Regions from separate parts of the Paenibacillus sp. cl6col genome, predicted to be linked through region 2. Evidence: predicted binding sites of a transcription regulator. Region 2 holds the regulator's gene; the other holds the start of a gene.
What was found. Region 2 encodes LexA, which represses DNA repair genes until DNA is damaged. Its sites were predicted from a motif close to CGAACATATGTTCG; they were not measured.
Positions count from the first base shown of each region.

Region 1: a site for LexA is predicted at 6,875-6,888, ahead of BLS15_RS09650 (YhjD family protein). Genes of this name have one in related genera too.

Region 1 is NZ_FNAZ01000003.1:354,555-367,018, reverse strand. It holds gene BLS15_RS09690 (stage VI sporulation protein F) at 104-391, shown strand; gene BLS15_RS09685 (cupredoxin domain-containing protein) at 722-1,114, shown strand; gene BLS15_RS09680 (helix-turn-helix transcriptional regulator) at 1,123-2,061, shown strand; gene BLS15_RS09675 (DinB family protein) at 2,125-2,688, shown strand; gene BLS15_RS09670 (SOS response-associated peptidase) at 2,776-3,507, opposite strand; partial or broken gene polYB (DNA polymerase IV) at 3,819-4,029, shown strand; gene BLS15_RS09660 (DNA polymerase IV) at 4,177-5,445, shown strand; gene BLS15_RS09655 (YhjD family protein) at 5,442-5,945, shown strand; gene BLS15_RS09650 (YhjD family protein) at 6,311-6,748, opposite strand; gene BLS15_RS09645 (Crp/Fnr family transcriptional regulator) at 7,002-7,514, shown strand; gene BLS15_RS09640 (GNAT family N-acetyltransferase) at 7,685-8,218, shown strand; gene BLS15_RS09635 (spore coat associated protein CotJA) at 8,416-8,733, shown strand; gene BLS15_RS09630 (spore coat protein CotJB) at 8,736-9,005, shown strand; gene BLS15_RS09625 (manganese catalase family protein) at 9,057-9,626, shown strand; gene hmpA (NO-inducible flavohemoprotein) at 9,731-10,945, opposite strand; gene BLS15_RS09615 (YitT family protein) at 11,596-12,237, shown strand; gene BLS15_RS09610 (hypothetical protein) at 12,403-12,464, shown strand, end outside.
Region 2 is NZ_FNAZ01000002.1:459,074-471,537, reverse strand. It holds gene BLS15_RS06300 (metal-dependent hydrolase) at 1-22, opposite strand, end outside; gene rnz (ribonuclease Z) at 143-1,060, opposite strand; gene metH (methionine synthase) at 1,320-4,757, opposite strand; gene BLS15_RS06285 (1,2-dihydroxy-3-keto-5-methylthiopentene dioxygenase) at 4,923-5,465, shown strand; gene BLS15_RS06280 (FixH family protein) at 5,593-6,039, opposite strand; gene BLS15_RS06275 (HAD family hydrolase) at 6,326-7,132, opposite strand; gene BLS15_RS06270 (hypothetical protein) at 7,189-7,719, opposite strand; gene BLS15_RS06265 (DUF896 domain-containing protein) at 7,784-7,999, opposite strand; gene BLS15_RS06260 (LysM peptidoglycan-binding domain-containing protein) at 8,179-8,541, opposite strand; gene lexA (transcriptional repressor LexA) at 8,818-9,447, shown strand; gene BLS15_RS06250 (DUF817 domain-containing protein) at 9,822-10,640, shown strand; gene BLS15_RS06245 (LysE family translocator) at 10,700-11,332, opposite strand; gene trpS (tryptophan--tRNA ligase) at 11,889-12,464, opposite strand, start outside.

The DNA.
Region 1 (12,464 bases), on a different contig from region 2:
GAACAGTATTCCGTTTAGAGGTTGTTCAAAACGCATGATTTTGATAACCAACCTTTTTGAACTTGCATGGATTTGCAGGATATGTTCTGGAGGTGCTGCCCGCATGAGTTATGTAAAATACGGCATTAGCCCACAGCTGGTGGAGCGAATAAAGCTGAAATTGAAAAATCCGGTGACGAAAGATCGTGTGAAAAAGCTTGTCGAAGGATTGAGCAAGGCAGATTTGCAAAATCGCGCGACAATTAAGCGCTTGATGAAGCAAATCGCGAAGGTGCTCAATGAGCCGCTAACGAGCCAGCAGGAGGATCAGTTCGCTGATTTTATCATTGCGCAGAAGATCGATCCGAACAATACGTTCCATTTATTGAAGCTATGGGGGATGTTCCGCTGATACACGCCCTTTTCTTGAAGCCTTGGTTCTATAGTTATACGCAGAAGCTCAGTTCTCTTAGGAGGACTGGGCTTCTTGTGCGTTATGCCGGATCTATGCTGGTTAATAGGGTTTGGCTTCATTGCAGCAATATAGGTCTAGGGAGGATTCTGAATAGTAGAGAATGATGATCATCGAGTACATTGCTCACGAAATGGCCTTGCAATGGTGACGAATTCGGCACACTTCAATATTTTTGCGATCCGTACATGCAAAATATGCTTATATAGGGGTATAACGTTTGTAGATGATTGACATTTCTTAATCAATTTATATGTGGAGGCGAATGACATGAAGAAGATGAAAATTGGCGCAGCTGCATTAGCTGCCATGCTGCTGGCTGTATCTCTTGCTGGCTGCGGCTCGGCGAAAGATTCCGCCAAAGAGTTGGAGGGGACGGCTACTTCCTCTGAAGGGACAGGTGCGGTAACCATTAAGGCAACAAATTATAAATTCGAACCTGGAACCATTAAGGTGAAGAAGGGCGATAAGGTGAAGCTGACGCTGAGCAATAAGCAGGGTCTGCACGGTTTGAAGCTGGAGGACTACAACGTAGAACTGCAGGAAGACGGCGCAACTGCCGAGTTCACAGCAGATAAGGCGGGTACATTTGAGTTCCATTGTTCGATCATGTGCGGTTCTGGCCATGATGGAATGAAGGGCGAGCTTGTTGTTGAAGAGTAAAGCTAGCGATGAATAAGACGGATCGCATGATGGCGATTGTACTGGAGCTGCAGCGCAGAGGTACGCTGCGTGCAGAAGATCTGGCATCTGTATTCGAGACGAGTGTCCGTACAATCTATCGCGATATTCAGGCGCTCTGTGAAGCAGGGGTTGCGATTATCGGAGCTCCCGGCCAAGGATACTCGCTCATGGATGGCTATTTTCTGCCGCCTGTTCATTTTACAGCGGAGGAAGCAGAGGCGATTTTGCTTGGCGTAGATTATATGGAGCAGCAGTTCGGAAGAGCTCATGAAGATACGATACAGGCCGTTCGGCGCAAGCTTGAATCAGTCATGCCACAATCGGTACGGCAGGATACGGAACGGATGCGCTCTTCCTTGAAGCTCATTGCCCATTCTGCGCATGCAGAAGGACTTGCTCTGCTGCGGCGTGCTGTAATGGAGGAGCGAAGTGTGCGCCTCCGCTATGTGAAGCTTGTTCAAGGGGACGATGGCCGTAGAGAACATGTTCGCAAGGTAGATCCCTACGGGATTGTGCATATCAAAGGAACATGGTCGATGGTGGCTTATTGTCATCTTAGACAGGGACTTAGACATTTCCGACTTAGTCGCATACAGGATTTAGAACTGCTCGATGAATCATTCACTCGTCCGCCCGACTTCTCCCTACAGTCTTATCAGCCGACAGATGATCGCCAGCTCCTTGTACGTGTGCTTCTGCACGCCGCTGCCGCTGAGCGTGTGAAGGAGCAGGGATATTTCTTTATCGATACCATGGAGGAACATCCAGAAGGGGCACTTGTGACATTGCGAGTGAGACAACCTGAAGATGTGCTTGGTTGGATTCTAGGGTGGGGTTCGGCAGCTGTTGTATTGGAACCGGAGTCGCTTACAGCCCTTGTCCGCTTTGAGGCAGAAAAAATATTGCAGCAGTTAAAACGCTACTGACATACTGTTGTCAGTAGCGTTCGCGTATAGTAGGGGTATATTCGTTCGAAGGGAGCTTTACTAATGACAAATATGACCCCGCATCAGTCACTGTTAAGCCTGGAGGAATCAGTGAAGCAGGTTGTGCAGGAGCTTGATCTTTATAGTATGGAGGAGATTACACGCAAGCCAAGTGAGGAGGAGTGGTCGCTCGGGCAGGTCTATATGCATTTGATCCGCTCTGCGCTCTTTATGCAGCTTCGCCAGGTGGAAGTATGCCGCGACATGACTGCAGATGCAGCTAGTAGTGACCAGTTGGAGAAGACGCAGCAGGGCAGTATGGTCTTTGCGGCCGGGAGCATCCCTCCTATTCGTGTGAAGGTGCCAGCCTCTCCAGAATATACGCCACCCCAACCGGCCAGCAAGGAGGAGATTGTAGAAGGCATGCAGGCAGTACTGCGGCGCATGAACGAGCTTGAACCTGTTATTGCTTCGATTCCAGAGCATCATAGAACGATGCATCCAGGCTTCGGTTACTTGAGTGCGATGGAATGGTACTTGCTTGTGGATATGCACTTCCGCCACCATGCTCTACAGCGGGGACGCCTGGCGGAATTTCTCCGGGGAACTCCATCAGCCTCGTATTGAATGAGCATCGGAGTATCGGATGCTCTAAGGTGCGCGATTGCGAGATGAAGGAGCATGGCGTGATACTGCTATATGCTAGAGATAGGTTTATAGCGTAAATAAGGTAGGGGGGACGCTGTCTGGTGTCTCCTCTTGGTGCTGCTCGCTTATCTGCTCGATACAGGAGGGATCGTCCACTCGTGTATTCCCCACCTTAGCGCTGACAGGGTAGACCTCCATTAGCTTAGACGGATAGGGAAGGAGAACGGATTGAAGCTTCCCAGTGTCGGTCATTCGGCGATCAAGCCAGAATGACAGCTGATCCTCTGGTAAAATAACCGGCATTCGATCATGAATCGGCTCCATCAGCTCGTTCGGAGTCGTCGTGATGATCGTGCAGGTGCTGATTTTCTCCCCATTGGGATTGACCCATGTGTCATATAATCCTGCCATATTGAAAATACCGCCATCAGTGCGTCTAATACGCATAGGCTGCTTCGTTCCATCTGGACTGCGTTTCCATTCATAGAAGCTGTCTGCTGGTATAATGCATCGCTTCCGCTGGAATGGGAGGCGGAAGGCGGGCTTGTCCCCAACGGTTTCGGCGCGTGCATTAATTGTTCGTGCAGCGAACTTCTCGTCCTTCGCCCAAGCTGGAATGAGGCCCCACTTAAGCGGTCCAAGCCGCAGCTTCGTACCATCATGAATCAGGGCAGGTACTTGCTGGCTCGGCGCAATATTGTAGCGCGGCTCATGGAAGGGCACGAGGGCTCCTGAATCAAGCAGATAGTGCGCCATTAGCTGTTCAATGGTCACGGTTAATGTATATCGTCCACACACGTTACGTCTTCCTCTCTTGTCCGTTCTATCCTATGGTGATCTCATCATATCACATTCTCTTCCTTCCCGTGAGGTGATCCCTCAGTCACATGAAACGACTTAAACTTTACATACATTCAGCGTGAATTTGAAGTTATACGCCATCCGCAGTAGATCCTTGCCTGCTCGACACCATTCGATCCGAATTTTCAAAATATCCCTGTTGAAAAGAGAATGTATGTTCGGTATTCTGAGTGTATAAGAACAAACGTTCTCAGTGGGGTGAAGGGTGTATGGATGGCAAACCGAATAAATCATGAGAACGAGTTATTATGTTGGCAGATTGTCAATCGTTCTATGCGAGTGCGGGGAAGGTTTCACACCCTGAATACAAGGATCGTCTGCTAGTTGTAGTAGGCGATCCTGCTCGTCGTGCTGGTATCGCACTTGCAGCTTGCCCTACAACTAAGAAGCATGGTGTCATACAGTGGGGCGGCTCGACTTGGCGAAGCCATTAGTAAATGTGCAGACCTTATTGTTGTTTAGCCCCGTATGGATGAACAGCATTTGGATGTGCCGGGCAGCCTATTACTTGCATAACGAATGTACGTTCGTCATACAATAGGAATATACGTTCTTATTTTGTGATTGTGTATGTAATATGATTTATAACTATTGGAGGGCTTTAATGTGAGTCAGAAAAGGGAAAGGGTAATATTTTTGGCCGATTGCGAAAGCTTCTACGCAAGTGTAGAAAAAGCAGATCATCCAGAATATCAAAATAAAGCAGTAGCAGTAGCTGGTGACCCTACACGTCGTTCAGGGATTATTCTGGCCGCGTGCCCGATCGCTAAAAGTTTTGGTGTGACATCAGCCGAACGGTTGGGTGAAGCACTCAAGAAATGCCCCGATCTCATCATTATGCGTCCTCGTATGCAGCATTATATCGATGTTTCATTGATGATTACTCAGATTTATGAAGAGTTTACGGATTTGGTTGAAGTGTTTAGTATTGACGAACAATTTTTGGATGTGACAGCCAGTCAATCCATTTTTGGTGATCCAATCACCATTGCGAAGGAAATCCAGAAACGGGTAATGCTCCAGACAGGGGTGCGGATTCGAATCGGGATCGGTACCAATAAAATATTGGCTAAGACGGCAACGGATATTTGGGCCAAAAAAAATAAAAGCGGTATTTTTACTTTGCATCCATCCGACGTTCCCACCATGCTGTGGAAAGAGCCCGTTCATAAAATGTTCGGTGTTGGATCTCGAATGTGCAAGCATTTTGCGAAACTAGGGATAGTTACGATTGGGGATATTGCGAGAACTCCATTGCCCCAGCTCAAAAATAAATTTCGAGCTCGATTCGGCAAACAGTCGGATATTCATGCCGAGGTGATGTGGCGAACTGCGAACGGCTTGGATGATAGTCCGGTAACACCGGGTACATTTCAAACACCTCCCAAATCGATTGGTCACATGATGACCCTGCCGAGGGATTATGTGCATTCTACGGAGATCGATACTATCCTGTTGGAGTTGACGGAGGAAGTCTGCCGAGATTGTCGGATAAAAGGGTATATGGGCTGGGTCGTAACCGTAAGCTGCATGTGCAGCCCGTATGAAGCGCCCACAGGATTCTCACGCCAAATGAAAATGCCGGATCCGACGAATCATACAAATAAAGTATTTGATATGGTCAAGCGAATTTTTTATCAATATTGGGATCGAATGCCTGTACGTCGTGTAGGTGTTATGCTAAGCACATTGGAAGATGACCAGCAGTATCAACTAACGCTCTTTGAAGATCAAGTCAGAGCTAGAGCACTGGATAAGGTGACGGATATGATTAAGGATCGATATGGCAATGCGGCAATTATCAGAGCTTCTTCTCTTACCTATGCAGGTCAAGCGGTAGAGAGATCCCTGAAAATCGGGGGGCATTATAAATGAGTAAAAAGCTCGAGAAGAATGGTCTTTGGGAGTCCAGCCGGATGATGTTACCGCAACATCGGGAGGCTCTGTTGAGAAGGCATAGTGATACGTCAAGCGGGGAGTTAAACCAGCCAAAGAGGGAAGATATTGAATTAATGCGCGATTATGTTCTACTTTCGGTGATGTGTACGATGGTAACTAAGAAAATTCACGAAATGAAGGGATCCTCTGAGACATTGAAATCTCTGTATACCAAGGCTGCTCAAATCCTTGCAAATGATATCTCTACCGACCTGTCCAAAAGAAGACAGGAGATGTTGAAAAAAGAAATTCGTATTGTAGATGAAGAGAAGCATGATAGTACAATGATATTACACTATGCGTACCATGGCTATGAGGATAGTTTTCATATAACGAAAGAGTACATGAAGATGGAGATAAGCAGAAGGTTAGCTCGATACACGGACAGACTTACCACTAAATTAAGCAACTTAGTTGAAATAGAGCCGCGTTATTAATCGAGTCAAGAGAAGAAGAAAGAGAGCACCTGAGCCTAATTTGACTTCTAAGCCTGACAAAGCCATAACGAAGAATGCCAATTTCCCCAACTCGGGACTGGTTAGCCTGTTGAGAAATCCTCAACAGGTTTTTATCTTTTCCATTGTGTATTCATCCACAGCGTTAATAGGGGATAGACTCCAACAATCGAAGGTTCGAGGATGCAGTGAATTCTGCGGGCTGTCTCATTGACGATGCTGGGAAAGCACGTGATCAGAAATGCCCCTTAGCAAGCATCAGAAGAGCGGCTGCTCCGTCCTTGCCAAGGGGCATTGTTCTGAGGAAGTGGATAAGATGAGGCAGCGGTGAATATGGGGCTGTAAACCTATTGGTGCCGAGTAAGGGGACTGCCCATACTTGTGTCTGGATTCGAAGCTTGGGAGGTGGCAATGTTCAAGTAAGCCTGCATGCGGTTCTTCACCTCTGCACGAATCAAGCCGCGCAGCATGTAGAACGAATGTTGATAGCCTCGGCATACGTATTGGACACGAATCCCATGTTCAAGCCGTTCCTCCTCATACACTTTAATGCCGCGGTTGCGAAACTGTTTGCGTAGGCGGTACAAATCGAGAGAAACATTATCTTGTGCTTGTCTTAGACATTGTGTGTAGATGTCGGCCATCTTCAAATTAGAGGCTCCAATCCGTTCAATGTCGCGTTCCAGCACATCCAAGATTAGCGTTTGAATAATATATTGCTTGACGATGTAGGCATCTTCTCCGTTGTGGGGGGGAGAGCCGTTCGATGCGAATGGTGTGCCCATGCGCGTTCTTCCTCCTTGTATATATCGCGTGTATGCCATATGCATGGCCTCATGTCGTGTGAGGCATGAGATATCTATTTAAAAAGAGCAGAAGGGGAACCCTTGTTCTTATTATATCCATAATACCGAACAAATATTCGTATTTCAACAACCAAACGTGGTCAAAAGGGTGAGAAATCGGTACAATAGGTACAACATACGTGCGAATGTGGCAGCATTCATAGACGGAACGGCAATTAGGGGGGCAGCAAAAATGATTATGACACTGCATCGGGGAGAAGTTTTATTTCGACAAGGAGATCCAGGAACGTATTTGTACCGCATTATAAGTGGGCTGTGCAAGGTTACACGCTTGCATGAGAACGGCAATATTATTTTGTTTAACCTCGTATACACGGGCGAAATCGTCCCGCATCATTCCTTAATCACGCCGAAGGAATGTCACGGAACAGCGATCGCGATGGTTAAGACGGTCGTGGAACGGATTCCGGCTGAGGAGTGGTATGAAGGCTTGAGGCAGCAGCCGGACAAGGCGCTGGATGTTGCGAAGCTGCTTCAAGATAAGCTGCGTTTCATGCAGCAGCGCATTGATCATTTGACTATCGGGACACCGAGTGAACGACTAGAGCTGTTGTCAACATGGCTGAGAAGCTATGCGGATACGATGCCTATTACCGAATTATTGACACAAGAAGAAATCGGCCAATTTATTGGTTTGCGGCGGGAAACAGTAAATCGGCTTCTTCGTCAGGGTCAACACGGGTAGAATGGATAACACGCATGCTTAGGAATTACATAAACATGCACGAGCTATTTGAAGCTGACAAGCGCTGTGCCGTGAGGGCTCGTGCCGGTATAGATATAGATCTATGTAAATAAAGATTATAGGATGGGATTTCAAATGCCACCCAAGTGTGCTTTAATAGGAGGATCATTTTGAATCCTGTAATCATATCGGAGGGCTATATGTTGCTTGAGACGAAACGTTGTACACTTACCAAGCTGCAAGCAAGTGACTATGATAACGTAAGACGGCTGTATGTGAACGAGGAGGTACGCAAATATCTGGGCGGGGCATGGACAGAGGAAGAGGCGATTACAGGCAGCTTCCGCAGAATGCTTGCTTCTCAGGAAGGAGCCTCGTTCTGGATCATTAGAGAAAAGCAAACGAATGCGTTTATCGGGTTGATTTCTCTGGATACGCACCATGATGGCGTCAGTACGGAGGTATCTTATGAGCTGCTGCCTGAATGGTGGGGCTCTGGATATGCGGCAGAGACAGTTACAGCAGTGATTGATTACGCATTTCGCGAACTAGGATTGCCTGAAGTGATCGCCGAAACACAAGCTGCGAACAAGGCCTCATGCAGGCTCTTGGAACGAATCGGCATGAGCTTCCGGGATACGGTGCAAAGATTTGGCGAACAGCAAGCGATATACAGCATCACCAACAGAGGGATTGTATCGTAAGCGACAGAAACGAAGCTCAACACTCTTTCTTTATCATTTGACATTCATTCCTATACCGCCAACAAAGCCAAGGTGTACAGAGAATCAGATCTGTCACATCTTGGCTTAAATTATGTACATGGGACATTCCTACTCTCACATACAAGTAAGAGATCGAGTAAATGCGAACATGAATGCAAGGAGGCGTAAAGAGTGTCATGGAACACGAATTACAGCGAAATTTAGCTTCAGAAGATCTGCCTCCGGTTGGACAGCAAGAGAGAAGCGGCTGTTGTCCGACGGAACAGGCTGTGCCGCAAGAGCGTGTATTTTTCCCGTTCCGAAGTCCGTGTGACCCCTGTCCGCCACTGCCTTATTCCGTCTTTGTCGTACCCATCAACCAGTTCATCACGTTCCAGCCACCTAATCTCCCACAGTTCCCACCTGCGCAGGCACTACGCTGTGGAACCTTATGGCCTGCCCTATACAGCCCGTACCATTCCCGCAGAAACCAGCGAGGGGAGGAAGAAGCTTGACGATGAGTGTACATCCTTATCAAACCGAGGCATACCGCAGAAGCTTGGAACAGCTGCAAGTAATCGACTTCGTATTATTGGAGCTGAATCTGTACTTGGACACTCATCCGGGAGATCTGCAGGCGATTCAGCAGTTCAATTACTACGTCAGTGAGCGAATGAAGGTTGCCCATCAGTTCCAAGAGCAGTATGGCCCGCTTATGAACTTCGGCCATTCTTATTCGGGCTGTCCATTTACATGGGCTACCACGCCTTGGCCATGGCAGATTTAGCAGTGCGTCGTCAGGCGGCAAATAACTTGGTGGACAGGAGGGGACGCGGAATTGTGGATCTATGAGAAGAAGCTGCAATATCCAGTACGTGTCAGCAAGTGTGATCCTCGCATGGCAAAGCTGTTGATGGAGCAATATGGGGGGGCGGATGGAGAGCTGGCAGCGGCGCTGCGCTACTTGAACCAACGGTATACAATACCAGATAAAGTAATTGGGTTGTTGACGGATATTGGGACCGAGGAATTTGCTCACCTCGAAATGATCGCCACGATGGTATATAAGCTGACGAAGGATGCAACACCGCGGCAACTGGAGGATGCAGGGCTGGGGCCACATTTTGTAGCGCATGAGAAGGCGCTGTTCTACAGCAATGCGGCTGGTGATCCATGGACGGCGACCTACATACAGGCCAAGGGCGACCCGATCGCGGATCTGTATGAGGATATTGCGGCAGAAGAGAAGGCGCGTGCTACGTATCAATGGTTAATCGACATGACGGATGATGTCGACTTGCAGGATGGATTGAAGTTCCTGCGTGAGAGGGAAGTCGTGCACTCCTTGCGCTTCCGGGAGGCTGTCGAGATTTTGAAGGAAGAGCGGGAACTGAAAAAAGTATTCTAATTCCCGCAGTTGTATATAGAGAATGTTGAGAGATTCGGATAACGAACATGAAGAAGGGACACCCTTGCTGAGCCAAGAAGTGTCCCTTCTGTCGTCATTGCCGTTTAAACTTCTAAGGAACCTGCTGGGCCAAAGTATTCGTAGTGAATACGCTCAGGAGAAACCCCAAGCTGTTTCACTGCTCGGTAGATGGCCTTCATGAATGGTTCTGGGCCGCAGAAGTAAATGTCCGCATCCTCCCATACGGAAGCGGGAACGATGGAGCTAAGCCACTGCGCGTCCACGAAGCCGGTGTGAACAGAAGTTTCTGCCTCGCTGCCTTTCTCATAACAGAAGAATGTATGGATATGGCTGTGCTGAGCGGCTAGATCATTCATTTCTTGACCAAAAGCATGCGCCGCTTGATTGCGCGAAGCATGAATCGAATAGACATCCCGCTTCGGTTCTGCTGCCGCCAGCGTGTGCAGCATGCTGAGAAGAGGTGTCTGTCCAACACCGCCGCCAATCAGCACAACTGGGGCCGTACCTGGCTTCAACGTGAAATCGCCAGCAGGTGCAGTCGCTTCGATGACATCACCTACTTGCACCTCGTCATGCAGATAGGTGGAGACGATGCCGGCAGGTGCATGTTCGCCGCCGCTCTCGCGCTTTACGCTAATGCGGTAAGTATCGGATTGAGGGGCTTGGGACAAGCTGTAATGGCGATAATGGGTATTTTCATGTCCCTCCGGCTGAACCCGAACCGTTAAATATTGGCCAGGAAGGAAGGAGGAGATTGGCTGTCCATCCTCAGGCTTCAAGTAGAAGGAGGTGATCATGTCGCTTTCCTCCACTTTACGGACAACGAGGAAGCGTCGCACATCTGACCAGCCGCCGATTTGCTGTTCGGCTTCCTGGTACATTTCTGCCTCTACCTGAATAAATACGTCGGCAATAACGCCATATGCTTCTGCCCAGGCTTCAATAATGTCATCAGTAGCAGCTTCGCCTAGTACATCCTTGATAGCAAGCAGAAGATGCTTGCCGACAATTGGATAGTGCTCTGGCTTGATGTTAAGTGCCCGGTGCTTCTGGGCAATTTGGCGTACGACTGGCAAGATTGTCTCCAATCGGTCAATATTCGCTGCAGCGGCATAGACCGCATTGGCAAGTGCCATCTGCTGTTTGCCATGTCGTTGATTGGCATGGTTGAATACATTAAGCAGCTCTGGATGATTGCTGAACAAGAGCTGATAGAAGCGTGTTGTAATTTGAGAGCCGTGCTCAGCTAATACAGGAACTGTAGATTTCACAATTTCAATCGTGCGAGGTTGTAACATAAGAGTTTCCTCCTTATTAATGACGATCATACGATGCGCAGTAGATTATGAACGAATGCATGCGGCATCACAGTGTTTATGCTGTTATTTTATAGATGTGATATTCGTCACAATGTGATCTCGCGCACACTAAATATGATAGCTTTATGAACATGATGAAAAAATAGAGGAGTAACAGAAGAGGAACGCAACAACGAATAGGACAAAATTGAAAAATGAAATGTAAAAGTGTCCAATTTGTGAGTAATTCGGAGGAAATCAGGGAGGATATCGATCTTAACTAGGACTATGCCAAGCTCGGAGCAGTTCATTGCAAATAAATCCGAACGACAGCGATATTTGCAGAATGGGATTGGTTTAGAGGGAATATACATTATGGTATAATACAATCAGTAAAGCAATACAAAAGACAAAACAAGAAAGGATCAGGATACCAATGCGTCCCCGAAGGATGAAACCCCAAAGGACAGTCTGGAAACGTTATGATCTTTCTTACATCTAGCTTCTTCTCGTTGATTTGTCAATTGTCGCTATGACGGAGACTGACACGAGAAGGATGCGTGAATTATGATGGTTCGAAGGATAGGAACCCCTATCCGTCTCCTCTCGGTTAGTCGAAGGGCTACATTACGAAACGAGAGGTTACGAAGATGGGGAACGAACAATTACGTAAGATTTTTTGGATGATGGTAGGATCAATGTTGTTGGCTTTCAGTTATTATCACATTAATTTTCAGAATCATTTGGCTGAAGGCGGGTTTGTTGGTTTAGCGCTGCTTGGCAAGTATACGTTTAATTGGTCGCCGGCGCTGACCGTGTTATGCATGGATGTTCCGGTATTTATTGCTGCCTGGTTTTTGAAAGGGCGGACATTCATTATGAATACGGCAATTGCAACAGGAGTGTTCTCGTTAACGTACGAGATGTGCGAGCGCTTTTCGCCATGGAATATGAATCTAGGCGGTAATATGGTGCTTGCAGCTGTTCTATCTGGATTGTTGACAGGACTTGGAGCAGGTCTCGTGCTGCGTCATGGAGGCGCTTCAGGCGGTGATGACATTCTGGCATTATTTATGAGCCGTAAGATGAACTTAAGCATAGGTACAGTATTTATTATTTTTGATATAGCGGTATTGCTGCTGTCCTTATTCTTCCTGCCGCTTGTCGACACGCTGTATACGATACTAGCTGTCAGCATAGCAGGCAAGGTAATTACGTGGACGGTACAGATTGGCACGACACGCAGTCGTTCCATCCCGGTACGACCAGCAGTTGGGCATCAACACGGATAATCAAGCACGAGTTTGGGATACAGAGAACCGTTCGGTTGCTTCCTGATCAGGGAGGACTGAACGGTTCTTTCTTGTTATATTCGAAAAAAATCAAAGGCAGAATGCATGTTCGCTCATTCTCCGTCATATTCTTGATCCAAGGACAGGTAAGAGAGGAGGGACGATATGGAAGCGATCATTAAAGCGATGCTTGACAAGCTGCCGGCATGGTCATATCAGCTCTTTGC
Region 2 (12,464 bases):
GCAAATGACTCGCTGTATCCATCCATAACTCCTCCTTAGCATCACGGTTGCTGAACATACAATTGCCTAGGCAATTGCATATCCAACTAACCCAGTTATGGATAGCGTATCGAGGAACCATTAACGGTGCATTGTGGTGATATTAAGATGTTGTAACGATCGTATGTTCATCAGCAAGAACGGTATTAGAAAATAATTCGCACGCCTCCTGCAGCAGTTCCTCCATCCGTTCATCATTGTATCGTGAACTGAAATGGGTTAACGCAAGCTTCTTAACGCCTGCTGATACTGCTATTTCTGCAGCTTGCCAAGCCGTACTGTGGCCAAACTCATTTGCATTTTCACGTTTATCGTCCATGAAGGTCGCCTCATGCACAAGCAGATCAACACCGTGAGCCAACTTGATTGCATTCTCACATGGACGAGTGTCGCCGAGTATCGTCACTGACTTACCGGGAATTGGGCTTCCAACAACAGAAGACGCTTCTACCAACTCACCAGACGGCAGCACAATATTTTGCCCTCGTTTCAATTGTCCATATAACGGCCCCGGCGGCAGATTCTTCTCCTTTAACAGATTCAAATCAAGTCTGCCTGGCCTCTCCTTCTGCTGCACTCGATAGCCTAAGGATAGAACGCGGTGTTCAAGAGGCAGTGCCGTAACCGCAAATTGTTCATCTTCCCAGATGACTCCAGACTCCACCTCCTGAATATGAAGCTCGTAAGGCAGATACGTTTCACTTAATTCGAACACAGTATGTATAAATCGTTGCAGTCCCACCGGGCCAAAGACGGTGAGTGGAGAAACTCCACCTTGATAGGCACGACTGGACAATAGTCCCGGTAACCCGAAAATGTGATCCCCGTGCAAATGGGTGATAAAAATAAATTCGCACTTGCCTAGCTTTAATGGAGATTGCAGCACTTGATGCTGGGTTCCCTCCCCGCAGTCAAACATCCAGAAGGTTCCGCGTTCCTCATACAGACGCAGCGCCATACTACTTACATTGCGCCTAGTTGTCGGCATGCCTGCTCCTGTTCCTAAGAAGTATATATCCATACTCGTGTAATACCTCCTACTTCTGAAGTAATCCATCCAGCTAAGATTGGTGATATGTATATTTTAAACCTAGTTAACTATTTGTTGTATAAATGATTAACGTGCATAGTATGCCTCACTATGCAAAGATATAATGAGCTCCGCACGCCTGCCGGCAATACGGAGCTCATTGTGTATCTGTAGATAAGAGGGCGTCCCTAATATAGACAACTTACCATTTCCGTTGATAAATCGAAAATGAATTAGAATTATGCCTTATTTATGCTTTATCCACGTTAAAGTATTGCGCTTGCGGATGAGCGAAGACCATCGCGGATACAGATGCCTCTGGCTCCATCATAAATCCTTCTGTTAAGTGGATCCCGATATCCTCAGGCTGCATGAGCTTGAATAATGGTTCTTGATCCTCAAGATTTGGACAAGCTGGATAGCCAAATGAGACTCGAATGCCTTGGTATCTAGCACCAAATCTCTCCTTCATCGTCATCGTTTCTGGATCAGGATAGCCCCATACTTCGCGCATCATATGGTGAATTCGTTCTGCCAGTCCTTCTGCAAGCTCCAACGCTACAGATTGAAGCGCATGAGAACGCAAGTATTCACCCTTCTCCTTCCATTGATCGGCCTTGCCGCGAACATCGTCCCCAGCAGTTACAACCAAGAAGCCTACATAATCCATTACTCCGCTTTCTTTCGTACGGAGGAAGTCTGCAAGACACAAGTAAGGTTCAACCTGCTGACGCGGGAAGGTAAAGGTATGCAGTACTTCCTGAACGTTGTCCGGATTGTATATATGAATAGAATCCCCTTCCGATTGAGCCGGGAAGAAACGATACATCGCGTTCGCTTTTAGCACACCTGCTTGTGATTCTTCCACTAAAATCTGATCAACGGTTTCTTTCAAATCAACAGTCTTAGGATCCCGATTCTTCAGAAGCTGTTCCACAGATCCCTTCAATCCTAAATGATGGCCAAGCAGCATCTGGAAGTTCAAATAAGGGATGACTTGAGGAATTGGAATATCTCGAAGAACGTGACGTTCCAAATCCGGCGGAATGTATACCTCTGCTTCTCTTATGTCCGAGCGTACCGCACGTGTAAGCTCTGGCAACTTCGATTGATTTTCCGCTTCACGAGCTAGACGCTCCTTATGAGCGCGGAGCTCTTCCACTAAATTCTGGCGTTCTGAAGAATCCATAATTCTATTGGCAAGATCAAGACCTTCCATGGCGTCCTTCGCATATAAAACTAATCCATCGTATTCGGGGCTAATCCGATTCTTGGTAAATTTCCGCGTCAATGCCGCACCGCCAACAAGAATCGGCACATTGATTCCAGCTGTTCGCAAGTCTTGTGCGGTTATGACCATCTGCTGTGCAGACTTCACAAGCAAGCCCGACAGACCGATTGCATCTGGTTTCTCCTTGCGATAGGCTTCGATCAATTGATCTGGCGGAACCTTGATACCAAGGTTGACGATTTCATACCCATTATTCGATAAGATGATTTCAACTAGATTTTTGCCGATATCATGCACATCGCCCTTGACCGTTGCGAGTAGAATTTTCCCTTTAACAGCAGACTCGTTCTTCTCCATATGGGGTTCCAAGAAGCTTACCGAAGCCTTCATGACTTCTGCACTTTGGAGCACTTCCGCAACGATGAGCTCATTGTTGTTGAACAGTCGTCCGACCTCTCCCATCCCTTCCATTAACGGACCATTAATGACCTCAAGCGGCGAGTACTTCTGAAGCGCCTCCGTTAAGTCAGGAACAAGACCTTCCTTCGTGCCTTCTACTACATATGAAGCTAACCGCTCTTCAAGCGGCAGGTTGCTAGTCTTTTCTTTCTTCTCGACTTTACGGTTGCGGAACGCAGCTACGAATGCAGCCAGTGTATCATCGTTTGTGTCGTACAATAAATCTTCCGCAAGCTTGCGTTCATGTTCTGGGATGGATGCATAGCGTTCCAACTTCTCCGTATTGACGATCGCGTAATCCAATCCAGCCTTCGTGCATTCATATAGAAAGACGGAATTCAATACTTCACGCCCAGCCTCAGGCAAACCGAACGAGATATTACTGATTCCTAGAATCGTTTGAACCTTCGGAATGGTCTCCTTAATGAGGCGAATCCCTTCCACTGTTTCTTTTGCAGAACCAATATATTGTTCATCGCCCGTCCCAACTGGAAACACGAGTGGGTCGAAGATAATGTTTTCAGGCTGTATACCATAATCATTTACAAGGATGTCGAAGGATCGCTTCGCCACCTCAAGTTTATCTCCACGCGTAATCGCTTGACCACGTTCATCAATCGTACCTACAACCAAGGTGGCACCATAACGATGAACAAGCGGTACGACATGGTCGAATTTCTCTAGTCCGTCCTCTAAGTTAACAGAGTTAATAATCGCTTTCCCTTGCGAATACTTCAACGCCAGTTCCAATACCTTGGCATCTGTCGTATCTATGACGAGCGGTGCCTTAACCTTCTTTACAACTTCCTGCAGAAATTCCTTCATATCAAGAGCTTCGTCGCGATCTGGATCCTGAACGCACACATCGATGACATGTGCTCCATTTTTCACCTGTGCACGTGCGACTTCAGCGGCTTCTTCGATTTTACCTTCAGCGATCAATCGCTTGAATTTGCGCGAGCCGAGAACATTTGTACGTTCCCCTACCATATAAGGGCGGCTCTCATTTTCCACATATACCGTCTCAATCCCGGATACAGCCGGAGGATGTTCGCCGAATGCAGTACGTGGAGCATATTCGAGCAATGTCTCTCTTAGTACGCGAATATGTTCAGGTGTTGTTCCACAGCATCCCCCTGCAATATTCAGCCAGCCCTGCTCAGCAAAGGTTGCGATTTTGCGGGCAAGCGATTCTGGTGATTCATGATAGTGACCATTCTCATCGGGAAGCCCTGCATTTGGATAGCAACTGATCGCAGAGTTCGCGATGGAAGCAAGGGTACGCAAGTGATCGCGCATGAATTCCGGCCCAGTCGCACAGTTTAATCCGATCGAGATTGGCTTCAAATGCTCTAGGGAGATGTAGAATGATTCAATATTTTGACCAGCAAGCGTTGTCCCCATCGGCTCGATCGTCCCCGATATCATGAGCGGCAGCGTGATGCCCGTAGACTCGAATGCCCGTTGAATCGCAATCGAACCCGCCTTAACGTTCAACGTATCCTGTGAAGTCTCCAATAGGAGCGCATGAACGCCTGTTTCAATAAGCGCGACTGCCTGTTCATAATAGCTGTCAATTAGCTCATCAAATGTTACCCCGCCGGTAACCGATAAAGTCTTCGTCGTCGGCCCCATAGCACCGGCAACGAAACGCGGCCATTCTGGTGTGCTGTATTTTGCAGCTGCCTCGACAGCAAGCTTAGCCGCGGCAACGTTCAACTCACGTGCCTGATCAGCAATATCATAATCGGCAAGCACGATACTGGTGGCCCCGAACGTATTTGTCTCTAATATGTCTGCGCCCGCTTCTAAATATTGTTCGTGTATTCTAGAAATGACATCTGGACGTGTCAGGACTAACATCTCATTGCACCCATCCAATTGTTCGCCTCCAAAGTCCTGTGGCGTTAAATCGGCTTGTTGGATCATCGTGCCCATTGCACCGTCTAAAATGAGAATGCGTTCTTGTAGTTGTTCCTGTATCGTTCTCGTTTTCATCGCTCTGCCCACCCTCTGTCTTAAACGTTAAACCCTAGTTTAGCAGATGTGATCCGATTAGAAAAGACTCATGAATGAGTCATCGTAAAATGTTTCTTGCCCAAACATTTCCTCTGTACTATAATTAAATAAATAAATCGCATTGGGAAACGGGGGATTTTGCAAATGGCACAGGTACGTATCCGAAACACGAACGAAATCATAAGTGGCGAAGAAAAAGTTCGTTCTTTCCTATCAGCGCAAGGAGTGCTGTATGAACACTGGGATCCGAACAAACTTGCCCCATCTTTGCGTGATAAGTACGTACTATCCGATGAAGAGAAGCAAGCCATTATAGACACGTATGAAGGAGAAATCCGTGATTTGGCTGAAAGACGAGGCTATCGTACGTGGGATTTGATTTCTTTATCAGACGCTACTCCCAATATCGAAGAGCTGCTAAAGAAATTTGAACAGGTTCACACGCACACAGAAGACGAAGTAAGAGCTATTACGGCCGGAAATGGTATTTTCATAATTAAGGGAAGCGACGACATTGGTTATATGGATGTTGAATTGGAGGCTGGGGATGTAATTTCCGTCCCTGAAGAAAAGCCGCACTACTTCACTCTGATGGATAATCGTCAAATTGTTGCAGTTCGACTATTCATTGAAACAGAAGGATGGATCGCGCATCCGTATTCGGATCCTACTTTCCAACAGGCCTAATTCGGAATCATAATCGATAAAAAACGTCCCATTACTGATATTAAGAGGGGCAGCCCCACAAGATCCCGATTTGGATCTTCTGAGGCTGCCCCTTCTTCGCATAAATTCTTGTTATGTATTTAGATTCTTATTTTACAGTAAATTGCTTCTTCGGCATCGAGTGCATGTCACGAGCAGTCACATGAGAAATGACCGTGTAGGTACCAGCCTTATCAAACGTTTTCTCAATCTGATACGTGCCATCTTTCGTGAGCTTCCCCTCAATCTTCTCGTGGTCAGCCCCATCCAGCCACAACTCGAACTCTACTTTATCTGCATCATCTACCTCTTTCTCTTCTTGTGTGACCTGTGCAGAGATGGTGACAGCTTCATTGATTTTGATTTCTTCCGGCACTTGCAAGTTTACCTTAATCATTGCTCGCATCTCATTTTTGCTGTCTTGTTTATCACTGGAGCCATGACCTGCATGTCCTTCATGACCGCCACCTGCTGACGAGCTATTTCCACAACCGGCTAATAGCATTGCTCCTATTGCCATTGTTAGTACGATTAATTTACTCTTATTGTTGAACATAATCGTCGTTCACTCCTCAACTGTATCCTAGATTTATCGTATCACATTATAGACAGCATTCTCCAATTCCTCATGACTCCATTGGGCTATAATGAGCATCATTGTGTGACGATCCTATGACATTTGTCACATTTACCCTTGTAGTTTCATGTGGAGGGTAATCAAATCAAGGCACTCACACTAATCTTGCCGACACCTCGCGAAGATTACCGTATATCAAAAAGGCCTGTGTTCCCACAGGCCTCTTTGTCATACACGCGGAGTAAGTAATTACATCCCCGCCGATTTATGATTCCTTCGAATTTATCTCATCAATAATTTGCTCAATTTCACGCAAGCTTGCAATCGTATATTCAGGGTGAATATTGCCAGACAATTCAACGCCTTTGCGGTTCAGCCACGCATGATGCATGCCAACATTCTGCGCGCCTAGAATATCCGTCGTTAATTTGTCGCCAATCATGATCCCTTCATGCGGTTCGATGCCGAGCAATGACATCGTGTGCTTGAACAGTTCTGGATCAGGCTTCCCTTGTGGATGATGTCCAGAGATAACGATATGATCGAAATAGGATAGAAGCTCACGCTCTCCATTCAGCTTCTCCTGCTGCAAATCAGGCGATCCGTTCGTTAACAACAATAGTGGATATTGCGCAATCAATTGTCGCAGCACCTCATAAGTCTCATCGTACACATACGAACGAGAACGACGTTCACTCATAAATCGCTCCGCCAGCTCGGCACCTAATGCATCATCAGGTTGACCAGCGGCTTGAAGACCTTGTGTCCATGCAGATTGTCGATACATCGGCGCAAGCTGTTCCAACAATCGAAATTCAGGATGTTCTCCCTCTGCAAATCTCCCCCACAGCGCTTCAAAGGGATTAATCCCAATATTCTGTGTGAAAGGATAAGTCTCATAAGAGGCAAACAATTCACGAGCAGCTTGACGAACCAATGCTTCCAATTGTTCTACATTGACCCCAGTCTTATCTTGCGCGTATTTACAAGTTGCAGCAAAAGCTTCCTCAACACAACGCTCATCCCATAACAAAGTATCATCCAGGTCGAACAGTACAGCACGAATAGCCAAGTTTCATCTCTCCCATCACAGCGACAATGATAACGAATCCTCTATATCGGATTTCTCTATTTTTTCGAGTCTTTCTTCGATGTATCTTCGAATTCAATCTTATGTTGATTTGCGAAGGAACGAAGACGTTCCCCCATTGCATTCGTATCATAACGATTCAGCACTCGCGAGAAAATCCAATTCGCACCTTTCCCCGTGTGTTCAATAACAACATAACCAGGTTGGATCGCAATTTTCTTCATATCCTTTGCAGACAGAGTACGGAGACGATTCCAGCGAATCGTAGATACCTCACCTGCTCCAACACGAAGAAATGGTCTTCTCAGGAATAATATAATCCCCAATCCGACGTAACACACGATTGTGATCCAATATAGAGTTGGATATTGATTGTCCGTAATGATACCGCCCAACAATCCATACATAATGGCGAAGGCGATTAAAGCGATTGGCATAATGAAGCTGCGTCCTTTAAACTCTTCGTGTGCAGGCTTGCCAGCAGCGAACGTCGGCTTGCCTTGCTTCATTCGCTGTTTGTTTAACTTTTCACTATTTTGACGGACTTTACGTTCCCAACTGCGAGACATGAATTCGCAACCCCCTGTATAGTAAACGAATAATGTGAATCCATCGTTATCGATGAAGGTTCATTTAATGAACGATCCCGTTCGATCCAGAGTTATCTGTTCCTTCTTCATCTTCTACATAGCGAATAGTGTCTAATTGATTGCGTACCTGCTTGCGGAATAGAACCAAATATTCCTCGCGCAGTTTCGCGCGTTCTTCCATTTCCTCATCGCTCAGCCCAACTGTCTTATGTTTGCGGGCCAATTCATTAATTCGTGCAATAAGCTTGTCGATATTCATCAGGTACCTCCATGTGTGTAAGCATATGTTCTACTTTGACATGGAGGTAACAGCTTGTCAAGCAAGCAGCAAGAAAGCTTTTATATCGCAAAAAAGAGGCCTCTTCGGGCCTCCTACCTTCTGCTCTTATGTATAGGAATGCAAAGCTTCTCAACCGTAAATTCGACAATGACCCCGACTCATCGGATCGGAACGAGCAATACTTCTCCTGCCGGTAAGATATCACCTTTCAATTGATTCATCTCAACGATTTCATATATAAACTGACGCGTATCCGTATGTTCTGGCTTATAAGAGGATGCAATCCCCCAGAGTGTATCTCCAGGCTGAACAAGTACGCGCTCCACAGCAGCTCCATTTACAATTTCCGTTTGGCTATCATCCATGCCAAGCGCTTGAACAATGCTTCCACAAGTAATGAACAACAATACAATCAGGCTCATGATGAATCGAACACGTAAAGGAAACAAACGCTTCTTCTGAATAGGTTGTGAAGCTGTTGTCGACACCTTATAGATTGAACGATATGTTGTATACATCATAAATGACTCATCTCCCAAACACTTGTTCTGTTATCTTGTATAATTTAATCTAACACGAACACACGTTTGAGTCAATGCCTTTTTAGAACGTTCGTTCCCCTTTTTATATTATCGAAAAATAAGCATTTAGCCTCATTTAACTTTCTCTTGTTTCTCTCTCGTAATTTACGAACTTCTCACAATCTTTTTCTTCAGAATCTTTAGAACTTATGTTTGTACGAACGGAGGTTCTGTGGTATAATTTTGTCAAAAGAGTATTCATTGGAGTTGATACCCTTGTCTAAAATATCAAGTCGTCAACAAGCTATCCTTGATTTTATACGTGATGAAGTTCGAGCTAAAGGTTATCCGCCTTCTGTTCGTGAAATAGGCGAAGCCGTTGGTCTAGCATCCAGTTCCACTGTTCACGGTCATCTTGATCGACTCGAGAAGAAGGGATTCATTCGACGTGACCCTACGAAGCCTCGTGCTATTGAACTGCTTAGCCATGATCAATCTGAACGTTCAACAGACTTCTCTCGCTCCTTCGCACGCGTGCCGGTCGTTGGGAAAGTAACTGCAGGCGAGCCAATTACCGCAACAGAGAATATTGAAGATTACTTCCCTCTTCCTATGCATATGGTGGGAGATGACGAGAATGTATTCATGTTGTCGGTCATGGGTAATAGTATGATTGAGGCTGGTATACATAATGGCGACTTTGTCATCGTGCGTCAGCAGCAGACAGCGAACAACGGTGATATCGTGGTAGCCATGACTGAAGAAGATGAAGCAACGGTTAAGACTTTCTATCGTGAGAAGGATCATATCCGCTTGCAGCCTGAGAATCCAACCTATGAACCGATTCGCTTACAGCATGTAACGATTCTGGGCAAAGTTATTGGTTTGTTCCGTGATTTTCATTAAGACATTACATTGATGCCTCGTTCTCTTCTTTTTAAGAAGGGAGCGAGGCATTTTTGCTTTCTCATTATTTCATATCATTTGCTGAACAGTACCTGAACAATCTCATCTAGAAAAGAAGCTTCATAAAATTCGACTTTCTCTCCTTATCTTCATCGAAACAACCTCACCACTGTTCACTCTTATAAACCCTAATCGTTCGAGAGATTTATACCACATCGAATATATACACACATCAACTTTAGCAATAAATATTTATTGTATAACAATAATTTTTTATTGACTAAAAGTATTTATTTGAATAGGATAATACCTAATGATACACCTCGTATAACTGTTCAAAATTCATTTTCACGAACACAAGGTAGGAGATAACTATGAATAACTTTTTCAAACTAAAATCATTCCTCAATTTTGGCTGGCACCAGGCAATGTCCTGCTTGTTCCCCGCTTATATTTTCGCGATGTTGGCACTCACGAAGATCATAGACATTCCATTTATGCATCGCTATGATTTCCTATTGCTTGTTTGTATCTTGGCGCAGGTTCTAATGATCCGGTTTGGGATAGAAACAATGGATGAATGTAAAGTAATCTGTATGTTCCATTTCATCGGTCTTGCACTTGAAATATTTAAAATCCACATGGGATCATGGGGCTATCCGGAAGACGGTTGGTCTAAAATACTGGGTGTTCCTCTATATAGCGGATTTATGTACGCAAGTGTGGCAAGTTACTTATGTCAAGCGTGGCGACGACTGCAGGTCAAGGTAAATCGATACCCTTCTGCTTGGTTAACGATTCCGCTAGGTGCGGCGATTTACTTCAACTTCATGACTCATCACTTCATTTACGATTTGCGTTGGGTTTTGATGATTTTGCTATTCGTCATCTTCTTTAGAACCTACGTGGAATATACCGTATTAGGCGTGACACGAAGAATGCCGATTGTTCTGTCGTTCGTCTTAATCGGATTTTTTATATGGGTGGCTGAAAACATCGGGACTTTCTTGGGCGCATGGTATTATCCACATCAGACGAACGGCTGGAATCTCGTAAAGTGGGGAAAATTCAGCTCATGGTTTTTGCTTGTCATCGTTTCCTTCATGATCGTCGCCCATCTGAAGCATGTAAAAGGAGGACACTTCAAGAGAAATAGTCATACTCGCTTCAATGAGTCGACATTTCAGAAGTAAAACACAATCTTTTAAATACAAAAGCAAAAAACCTAGAGCCCTAACAGCTCTAGGTTTTGTTACAGTATTCCTTGAATTGCTACTAAAAACTCATATAAGAAATACCCCGCGAACCCAAATAAAATCAGTCCTGCGATAATAGACATCCGCTTAATCATAGTTCGGCTCATTACTCTTCTCGTGACAGCCACAATGGCAAGCAACCCAACATCATGGAGGAGGATACCAGCTAATATTCCTGCACCTACGATTAGAAATTTAGCCGGTTGTGTCGTATCATACGAATCAGATAGCACCGCACCAAAAACGGAAATCCAAAACACAAGATTACCTGGCGATATAGCGACGAGCAGTCCATTTCGGTAGGAACTGAAAAATGATGCATTCGGTTTATCGCCAGCCAATGTAATGCCTTGATCCGAGTTTTTGATGGAATCATAGCCTAAATAAATTAAAAAACATGCTCCGATGAGCCACATAGGGATTTGAATAACAGGGATGGCAAGCACGGAAGCCAAGCCCATATATAAGGCAACGATTAATAGAAAATCAATGGTCATTCCACCTAATCCAACAGCCCAGCCATGCATAAAACCCTTTTTCATCCCTTGCTTCGTCATTTCAACGGTCATGGCGCCTACAGGCATTGCAACGGCAAGCCCCGCTAGTAAATACGTGAAGAAAAGATTCAATTTCCAACACTACTTTCTATATGTAATAGTTGCTAGTCAATATACACTATACTATATAAATACATAATATTATATATTTATGCATGACAAACTTGAAAATATTTAGGCAAGTTGACATATACTAAAAATGAACCACTATTGATATGTATGTAAGAGAACCAAATACTTCATCATATTTAACTACTCAAAAGCTCCATTTGAGCGCATTTCTTCTTCCGATAAATTCTGAGATAAATTCGTTACAATCGTTCCTGGGTGATCAGATAATGCACTACATTAAATTCCTTACCTCGTTTAACCAACTCAACTGCAAATAATGTCATGTATTGATTTCGTTCCATCGGTGAACTTGTGTTCTATTTAAGTACACCATTTCATTTGAGTGATATAACTGAGCAGACAGCCAATTCCCCTAACATGTAGGAAATTGGCTGTTTATCTTCTATGCTATATCTTAGCATGGGTTTTATATCAGAAAGTTAATACTATATTGGGTAACCTGGAGTAACAGTCAATTCGTAAGCAAAATAGTCTATCAAGAGAACAAACAATCAGCTTAGAAATAGTTCATACTCATTGCATCACGTATTTCTAACATCGTTTCTTTTGCTACAAGGCGTGCTTTTTCTGTACCCGACATAAGAATTTCATCGATCTTTTTGGGTTCGTTTTGATACATTCTTCTCCGTTCTCTCATTGGTTCAAGTAAATGGTTGATACTTTGCGATATCTTTCGTTTGCACTCCATACATCCAATCTGCCCCTTTTTACAACTTTCATAAATCTCATCGGAGCCTTCTTTACGAAATGCTTGATGATAAGCGTAGACTGGGCAAATTTCAGGATGTCCGATATCCGTTTTATGGATCCGCGCAGGATCAGTTGTCGCTTTCTTTAGCTTCTCACTAACCTCTTCTTGAGTGGAGTCCAAATTGATCGTGTTACCTAGACTTTTGCTCATTTTATTATTTCCATCTAATCCGACCAGTCGTGGAACATCACCTACAAGTGGTTTTGGTTCCACTAACACAGGTTTATAAAGTTGGTTAAACCGCCGGACAATTTTCCTTGTTTGTTCGATATGAGGAACTTGGTCTTCTCCTACTGGAACCAAAGTCGCCTTACAAAAGGT